Regions from separate parts of the Arthrobacter sp. PAMC25284 genome, predicted to be linked through region 1. Evidence: predicted binding sites of a transcription regulator. Region 1 holds the regulator's gene; the other holds the start of a gene.

The links. Region 1 encodes Rex, which represses fermentation and respiration genes when NADH is low (regulators of the CRP and FNR family bind a similar motif). Its sites were predicted from a motif close to CTTGTGAANNNNTTCACAAG; they were not measured.
Region 2: KY499_RS00695 (glyceraldehyde-3-phosphate dehydrogenase) is a predicted target of Rex. The motif match lies at 1,368-1,387, and genes of this name have one in related genera.

What each region holds. Positions count from the first base shown of each region.
Region 1 covers NZ_CP080382.1:3,117,270-3,121,637, reverse strand. The annotation lists gene KY499_RS18355 (hypothetical protein) at 1-417, shown strand, start outside; gene KY499_RS14430 (hypothetical protein) at 632-1,132, shown strand; gene KY499_RS14425 (redox-sensing transcriptional repressor Rex) at 1,379-2,071, opposite strand; gene KY499_RS14420 (glutaredoxin family protein) at 2,202-2,462, opposite strand; partial or broken gene KY499_RS14415 (HAD family hydrolase) at 2,546-3,355, shown strand; gene KY499_RS14410 (30S ribosomal protein bS22) at 3,463-3,561, opposite strand; gene KY499_RS14405 (helix-turn-helix domain-containing protein) at 3,756-3,977, opposite strand; partial or broken gene KY499_RS14400 (3-deoxy-7-phosphoheptulonate synthase) at 4,190-4,368, opposite strand, start outside.
Region 2 covers NZ_CP080382.1:151,050-155,417, forward strand. The annotation lists gene KY499_RS00685 (YaaA family protein) at 18-782, opposite strand; RNA gene rnpB (RNase P RNA component class A) at 908-1,301, shown strand; gene KY499_RS00695 (glyceraldehyde-3-phosphate dehydrogenase) at 1,641-3,092, shown strand; gene KY499_RS00700 (hypothetical protein) at 3,161-3,370, shown strand; gene KY499_RS00705 (HNH endonuclease family protein) at 3,474-4,292, shown strand; gene KY499_RS00710 (1-phosphofructokinase family hexose kinase) at 4,325-4,368, opposite strand, start outside.

The sequences.
Region 1 (4,368 bases):
AGCATGTTCAGCGTGACCGACATGCCAACCGAGTTGAAGGTGTCCTACTGGATCTGGCTGATCGGCGGGCTCCTGGGGCTCCTCGCCGGCGTCGTCGGTATTTTCGGTTCCTTCGTTCTTTTTGCCTTCGCCCCGGCCGTGGGTTTCGTCGTGCTCCTCCTGGTCCTCGCGGCTCTGGCCATCGCGGCAGCCCAGATCGTGCTGGCCATGAAGATGAAGGAGGGCCGGGAGTGGGCGCGCTTTGCGCTGACTATTGTGGCCGGCATCTCGCTCGTCCTGGTCATCGTCAACTCCGGGGCCGTCGGTGGCCGCGGTGGCGGCAACTGGCTGAGCTTCTTCATCAGCCTCGCGGCGACCGTGCTGATGTGGCTCCCGAACGCGCAGGCGTGGTTCGCCGCCCACCGCGGCAGGGTTTAGGACTGACTGCCAGCCCTGCGGCATGGCCGGTTGATGGGCGCGGACGGCTCGCGGCTCGGGCAGGGCAGCACTGTCGGCGGGGCGGGATTCCCGCGCGGGAATGATCCTCGCCGCGGCCTGCCCGCGATACGGTGGAAGTAAGCCATGCCGGGAGCAGGGCAGGCTCACTGATCCCGGCAACCGAACCGCCGACCGACATACGAAGGGCCACAGAATGAGCAACCCCCCAGTCCAGCCCCCGGCTCCTGACAGCCCTGAGCCCCGCGATCAGAAGACACCTGGCTACGGCCAGCCCCCGCAGTACGGCCAGCAGGCACCCCAGCCCCCACAGTACGGCCAGCAGGCACCGGGCTACGGCCAGCCCCCACAGTACGGCCAGCCCCCGCAGTACGGCCAGCAGGCACCGGGCTACGGGCAGTCCCCCTATGCCAACGTCCCGCCGGGCCAGCCGCAGGGTCCAGGCGGGATGCCCAAGATGGTCAACACTGCGTTCTGGCTGATCATCGGGGCGGGTGCAGTCTGGGTGATCTCCCTCCTGCTGTCCCTCGGCTCACTCGACAACGCCGAGTTCCGGAGCGTCTTCGAGCAGCAGATGGCAGCAGGCGGCGCCGCCATCGATTTCGATACGGTCAAGGACTTCATAGTGTGGACAATCGTGGCATTCGCCGTGATCAGTGCCGGCCCTTTACGCGCTCGTTGCGTTCAACGTCCGTAAGGGGAAGAACTGGGCACGAATCCTCGGTACGGTATTTGCCGCCTTGTCCCTACTCAATATTGCGCCGCTTGGCATTGGAAGCATCGCGGTTGTGGCTGGTATCGCCGGCATTGCCATGCTCTACCTGCCGGCGACGTCACCGTATTTCCAGAAGCAGCCCTTCGCGAATCCCTTCCGGCCGGGAAACCCCTACGGCAACTGATTCAACGCCGCGCAGGGCGTGGGAACCCCGGCTGCTGACACCCTTCAGTCCGTGCCAGCCGGGTCCTGCGCCCTTTGGGCGTGGTAGGCGAGGATCTGGAGTTCCGTCGCCATGTCCACCTTGCGGAGGTTCACGCCCGGCGGCACTTGAAGAACAACCGGCGCAAAGCTGAGGATACTCCGGACCCCGGCCGCAATCACCCGGTCGCAGACATCCTGCGCCACAGCGGCGGGCAGCGCCAGAACGGCCATGTTCGCGCCGGTCCGCTGCAGCACAGGCTCAAGGTTTGCGGCGTCGCTGACCCGCAGCCAGCCCACTTCACTGCCCACCACCATCTGGTCGGCGTCAAAAATGGCCACGACTTCAAACCCCCGGGATTCGAAGCCTCCGTACCGCGCCAGGGCACGGCCGAGGTTGCCTGCGCCGACGATGGCGACCTTCCAGTCGTGGGTCAGCCCCAGGGCCGCGGCGATGTGACGGTTGAGGTACTGGACGTCATAGCCCACCCCTCGGGTCCCGTAAGAACCCACGTGGGACAGGTCTTTCCGAAGGGTGGACGGGCTGACTCCGGAAGCCTCGGCGAGCGACTCAGAGGAGACCCTGTCCACGCCTTCCGCCAGCAGCGCGGTCAGGGCGCGCAAATAGATGGTCAGCCGGGCTACGGCCGCGGGCGGAATCTGCTTGGCAGGTCCTGCTCCCCCGGGCACTGCGTGCGGGGATGATTCCAGCGAGGTCACTATCTGCTCCATTGAGTCGCGTTGTGCCTTCCACTCTAGGTCCCCCGGGCTGCCCCCAACAAAGCAGTCGCCGGCGGCACCATGACGCGGCGTGCCGCCAGCCGCTGCAGGCCGCGAGGGCCGCAGCGGCTCAGGACGGCTGTTCGAGGGCCCGTCTCAGCGTCCGCTCCAGCCGGGCTTCGTCAATTTTCCAGAAGTCACGCTGGATGCCATCCACCAGCACCACCGGGATCTCCTCCGCGTAACGTTCGCGCAGCGCAGCGTCGTCGTCTATCGACCGCTCTTTCCAGTCCAGGCCCAAGGTCTGGGCAACCCGGTGCACGGAGGAGCGCGCGTCCGCGCAGAGGTGGCAGTCAGCTTTGGTGATGAGGATGATCTCTGGCGTTGCCATGGTCCAACGGTAGCCCGACGGCGGGGCAGGCGTCGACGCGCGGCGCGGCGGGTTCGCTGCCGGGCATTGACTAGACTCGTGGCATGCCCGAGGACAAGTACGTCGCTGTGGTCACCGAACCTGCCGCATCACCGCAGCGGGGCGAGGCGGCCTTCTTCGACGTCGACAACACCCTCATGCGTGGGGCCAGTCTCTTCCATGTGGCACGGAAGATGTACCAGCGCGGCGCCTTCACCGTGCCGCAGGCCAGCGGCATCGCCTGGAAACAGTTTATGTTTTTGCTGCGCGGCGAGAACATCAAGGATGTCCACGCCGTGCGCGATGCAGCTCTGGCCCTCGCCGCCGGGATCCTGGTCAAGGACGTGGAGGTTCTGGGCGAGGAGGTCTATGACGAAATGATCGAATCCCGCATCTGGCCGGGCGCCAAGGCACTGGCCGAGCAGCATCTGCGGGTGGGGCGCAAAGTCTGGCTGGTGACGGCGACCCCGATCGAGGTAGCTACCGTGATCGCCACCCGGCTCGGACTGACCGGCGCCCTCGGCACCGTCGGCGAAAGCCTGGACGGTTCCTACACCGGGCGGCTGGTGGGCGAAATTCTCCACGGCCCGGCCAAAGCCGTGGCCGTCCGCCGGGTTGCCGAGGCGGAAGGTCTCGATCTGGACCGCTGCTGGGCCTACAGCGACTCACACAACGACATCCCGCTGCTGAGCACGGTGGGCCATCCGGTGGCGATCAACCCTGACAGCAAATTGCGCCGGCACGCCCGGGACAACAATTGGCCGATCTACGACTTCCGTTCCGGTCGTCGTGCCGCCACTTTGGGGCTGAAGGCCGCCACTGTGGGAGGGGCCGTTTATGGCCTCTGGCGTGGCTTTTCCCGCTTCCGCGGACCGGCCCCGCTAGGGATCCTGCCCGGCGCAGCAGCAGGCAACACCCCACGACGCAAAGAAAATGCCCGTCGCCGAAAGGCAACGGGCATTTCACGCAGTGAGAAGTATTGCTACTTCTTATTGCGGCGCTGGTGGCGCGTCTTGCGAAGCAGCTTGCGGTGCTTCTTCTTGGCCATACGCTTGCGACGCTTCTTAATAACTGAACCCACGAAAGTTCCTCACAAACTAGATGCAGTACCTGTCTGCTGGAAGCCGCCCGTGAACTGTGCAACGGACTGTACAACTGACAGGTTCTAACAATGACGTAAAACGTTCCTTAACAGGGTACCGCTTATCAGGGCCGCCCTACGACCGCGACCCCAAACTATGCCTGCGGGGGCGGATCCGCGTCACGGATGATGGCTCAGCCGGTTTCCGAGTGGCCGTGCTCTCCTTCGACAACCGCACTCTTGAGATACTGTTCGACGGCGTTTTCGGGGACCCGATAGGAGCGGCCAAAACGCACGGCAGGCATCTCTCCGGAGTGCACGAGTCGGTACACGGTCATCTTGGACACCCGCATGACCTCAGCGACTTCGGCCACGGTCAGGAAGCGGGCCCTGGAGAAGTTTTCCTCCACAGACATTTTCTTATTCCTTTGCTCGAGCGAACAGCAACCACCTGAAATCTGGGCGGCGTGCCAATGCTGAGCCATCAGACAACCACGTGGCAGTAACACTAGTGGCTCCTGATACCAATGTGAATGGCTTCCGCAGGAATGCCCACATACTTCCCGCAGGAATCCCCAAAAACTAGAGTTCCCGGCCCCTACTGGCGTGCAGGCCGGGCAGGTGCACGCTAGTCGCGGGTGCGGCGTGCACGCACCGAGGACGCCAGCTGGCCCAGCACGGAGGCCGTCATATCCCAATCCATGCAGGCATCCGTGACGCTCTGGCCGTACACCAGATCATCAGCTCCCACGGCGTGGGCAGCAACGTCGAGATTCTGCGCCCCGCCGGCCAGGAAGCTTTCCAGCA
Region 2 (4,368 bases), 920 kb from region 1:
CCGGCACCGGCTGCCTGTTAGCCGGGCAGGATGATGTTCAATGCGTGCGGCTTCCGGGCCGTGCCCGGGACGAGCTCGACGGACCACTTCTCGGATGCGGCCTTATGCAGCTGAGCCGGGGACCCGGGAGCCTTGCCGCGCCGGCTCAGCAAATGCCGGGCCAGCTCGCCCCGGGTGTGTTTGGCGAAATGGCTCACGACCTTCCGGACGCCATTGACTTCGGTGAAAACATTCACGGCGACGGTTTGTTCCGGCGGCGGGGCCCACGCGGCAGCATAGGTGCTGGACCGGCAGTCCACGAGCAGCTCACCCGCCGCGGCGGTGCCCAAGGCTGCGGCCAGTTGGGGCTTCCAGAAGGCGGCGAGCCGTCCGACGTCGGGCAGCGCTGTTCCCATCGACAGCCGGTACGCCGGCACCCGGTCGGCGAAGCGGATCGCTCCCCAAAGCGCGGAGATGACCAGCACGCCGGCATCGGCCTTCGTCCGCTGCGCCGCCGTCAGCGTGTCGTAGCCGAGCGCGTCGTAGAGCACCCCGGAATAGACCTGGTGCGCCGGGGCAGCCGGTTCGGCGCGCAACCGCCTGTTGCGTTCGACGTCGGCGCTCAACGACGCGCCGACGCCCAGCAGCGCCAGGGCGTCCTCATGGGCGCTCACGGTGCCGAGGGACTCAAGCACCCGGGCCCGGCACACGTTCAGTTCCGGGAAGCTCAGGGTGGCCCAGTCCATGGCTTCCCCACCGGCAGCGGGGGTCTTGCCCTCGGAGGGCGGCAGTAAAATCAGCACCGTACGATCCTACCGGCGGCCGCGGGCCGGTCCCGATCCCTCCCAACCCTGTTGGAGACCCCCGTCGACGCCGTGTCACCCTTGTCACCGCCGCGTCTCTCCCTGCCCGTAGAATGGAGGGCGGATGGGTTGACCAGGCGGTCGCGCGTCACGCAAGTGGCTCGAGGAACGTCCGGGCTCCGCAGGGCAGGGTGGTGGGTAACGCCCACTCGGGGTAACCCGCAGGCCAGTGCCACAGAGAACAGACCGCCTGCAGGCAGCGTGTGCTTGCACGGGCTGCAGGGCAGGTAAGGGTGAAACGGTGGTGTAAGAGACCACCAGCTTCCCGGGTGACCGGGAAGGCTAGGTAAACCCCACCCGGAGCAAGGCCAGACAGGGCACGTTTGAGGGCTGCCCGCCCGAGTGCCCGGGTAGGCTGCTGGAGGGCGTCGGCAACGGCGTTCGTAGATGGATGGCCGCTATTCCCGCGCCGGTAACAGCGCGGGAACACAGAACCCGGCGTATCGGTCAACCCATCCACACACCACCGCCGCCATGCGGTGTATACGCGCTCGCCACGGGCGGCAGCGCGGTTGCAGACCATGGCGTGTGAGCGATTTCACGCTGCGACGGGGCCCGGGCCTACCCGGCGCAGCCGTAGAATCGATAGTGAACGTGGAAGTTCCGCCGCCGGGTCTGCGTTCGCAGCCGGCGGTTTATTTTTGCACTTTCCACAGGCGCCCGGGGTGGACCGAAACCCCGCCGGCGTCCAGGCTCCGGCACTCCCGGCGGCCGAGCCCTGCATACAGAGTCGTATGCGGCGGATTCTAGGAAGGCAGTTCTGTGAGCCAGACGTCAGATTCTTGTTTTGATACGTGGATGGGCCGTGAGGCGCTCGCCGAGGCCATGATTCCGGTGATCGGCCGGCTCTACCGCGAAAACAACGTGGTAACCAGCATCCACGGGCGCAGTCTGATCAACAAGTCCACCATGAACATCCTCAAGGCGCACCGCTTTGCCCGCCGGATGAGCAAGGAGGAACTCCGCCTCGAAGAGACCGCCCCGCTGCTAAATGCCCTGACGACCCTGGACCTGGGAGCCGCGGCCATCGACGTCGCCCGACTCACCGAGAAGTTCCGCGCCGAACCCGACGGCACCAGCCTTGAGGAATTCCTTCGCGCTGAACTCGCCGACGTCGTCGGCAAGCGCGGAGGAGACGACCGGACGAGTACCGACGTCGTACTTTACGGTTTCGGCCGCATCGGCCGGCTCCTGGCCCGCCTCCTGATCGAAAAGGCCGGCGGCGGCCACGGCCTGCGGCTGCGTGCGATCGTGGTCCGGCGCGGCTCGGACAACGATCTGGCCAAGCGCGCCAGCCTGCTCCGGCGCGACTCCGTCCACGGTCCGTTCGAGGGCACCATCAAGGTGGACCTCGAGAAGGACACCATCACCGCAAATGGCGTCCAGATCCAGGTCATCTACTCGGACAACCCCGCCACCGTGGACTACACCGCCTACGGCATCCACGACGCGCTTGTGGTCGACAACACCGGCCGCTGGCGCGACGCTGCGGGCCTGTCCCAGCACCTGCAAAGCAAGGGCATCTCCCGGGTGCTCCTCACAGCACCGGGCAAAGGCGACCTGAAGAACATCGTGCACGGCATCAACCACGGCACCATCCTGGATTCGGACAAGATCGTCACCGCGGCGTCCTGCACCACCAACGCCATCACCCCGGTCCTGAAGGCCATCAACGACAAGTACGGCGTAATCCACGGCCACGTGGAGACTGTTCATTCCTTCACCAACGACCAGAACCTGATCGACAACTTCCACAAGGGTGACCGCCGCGGCCGCTCCGCCGCCCTGAACATGGTCATCACCGAAACCGGTGCCGCCCAGGCCGTCGCGAAGGCGCTGCCCGAACTGCTGGGCAAACTGACCGGAAGCTCCATCCGCGTCCCCACCCCCGACGTTTCCCTCGCCATCCTGAACCTGAGCCTGGAAAACGGCACCACCAAGGACGAAGTCAACGACTACCTGCGGGAATTGTCGCTGCACTCCGGGCTGCGGAAGCAGATCGACTACATCGATTCGCCCGAGGTAGTCTCCACGGACTTCGTCGGCTCGCGCCGGGCAGGCATTGTTGACGGGCTCGCCACCATTTCCAACGACAAAAACCTCGTGCTCTACGTCTGGTACGACAACGAATTCGGCTACAGCTGCCAGGTGGTCCGCGTCATGGAGGAAATGGCCGGTGTTAACCCGCCGTCGTTCCCCGCCAAGGACGTCGTAACCGCGGCCGCAGCAGAGCTGGCCGTCGGGGTCTGACCGGGGCTTTTCTTCGCTTTCCCGGCCGGGCACTGGCAACGGCCGGGAAAGCGAACCACAATGGTGCCATGGAACAGAACTCGGCAGTGGAGCACGACACCACCCTGGAACACGCACTGGACATCGCCCGGAAAAACGTCAAGGAGGCCCAGCGCCTGCTCGACGACGCGCTCGCCAAACGGAGGACCGGAGACGTCGATGACGACCGCGTCAACCAACTGAAGACGCTACTGGACGTCGCGGCGGAAGATCTCCGGCGTGTGACCCGGGAACAGTAGCGCCACCACCCGTCCTCCACACTGTGGAGAACGGCGGCGCTCCGGGCGGCCTGCTCTAGGCTCGGAGCATGCTGGACCAACGCCGCACGGTTACGGGTGCACGATGACCACCAGGTGGCAGGAGTACCGGCGTGCCCGGCGCCGGACCCGTCAGGCGTGGCTGCTGCTGGCAACTGCGGGTCTTGTCCTGCTTGCGGGCCTCGTCTGGTTCTTTTTCGCCGGCCAGTTCGCCGTCTCCGAACCCGCTGACACCGGCCCGCGGACGGCCCCCGTGCTGGCCCCAGGCTGGATGAAACCTGTTCCGGCTGTCCGGGCTGTACCCCCGGGCACCGCGGCGTCGGCCCTGGATACGCTGACGGTCAAGGGCCGTGCACCCAGGGACAACTACGACCGCGGCGCCTTCGGCGAGGCCTGGCTGGACGTTGACGCCAACGGCTGCGACACGCGCAACGATATCCTCCGGCGCGACCTGACGGATCCCCTATTCAGCGCCGGATCCCGCTGTGAGGTTGCCGCCGGAGCCTTCCAGGAGCCTTACACGGGCCGTGTCATCGTCTTCCGTAGGGGCGCCGCGAGCAGCAAAGCCGTCCAGATCGACCATGTCGTCGCGCTCGGCGACGCCTGGCAGAAAGGCGCCCAGCAGTTGACGGCCCGACAGCGCCAGCACCTGGCCAACGACCCGCTGAACCTGATCGCCGCCGACGGGCCGGCCAATCAGGACAAGGGAGCTGCCGACGCTGCCACCTGGCTCCCGCCGAACAAGGCCTTCCGCTGCCACTACGTGGCCCGGCAGATCTCGGTCAAAGTGGCGTACCGCCTGTGGATCACCCAAGCCGAGAAAGCAGCGATGCAGCGCGTCCTCGGCTCCTGCCCTGGCCAACAGACGATCCTGCCGGCGGGGATTCCGCCCGCGACCGGATGAGGCGCCAGTACGGCCCAGCAGACTGCACGGTCCTAGGCCTCCAACGGGCGGGCCGCGAGTGCGGCTTCCAACCGTT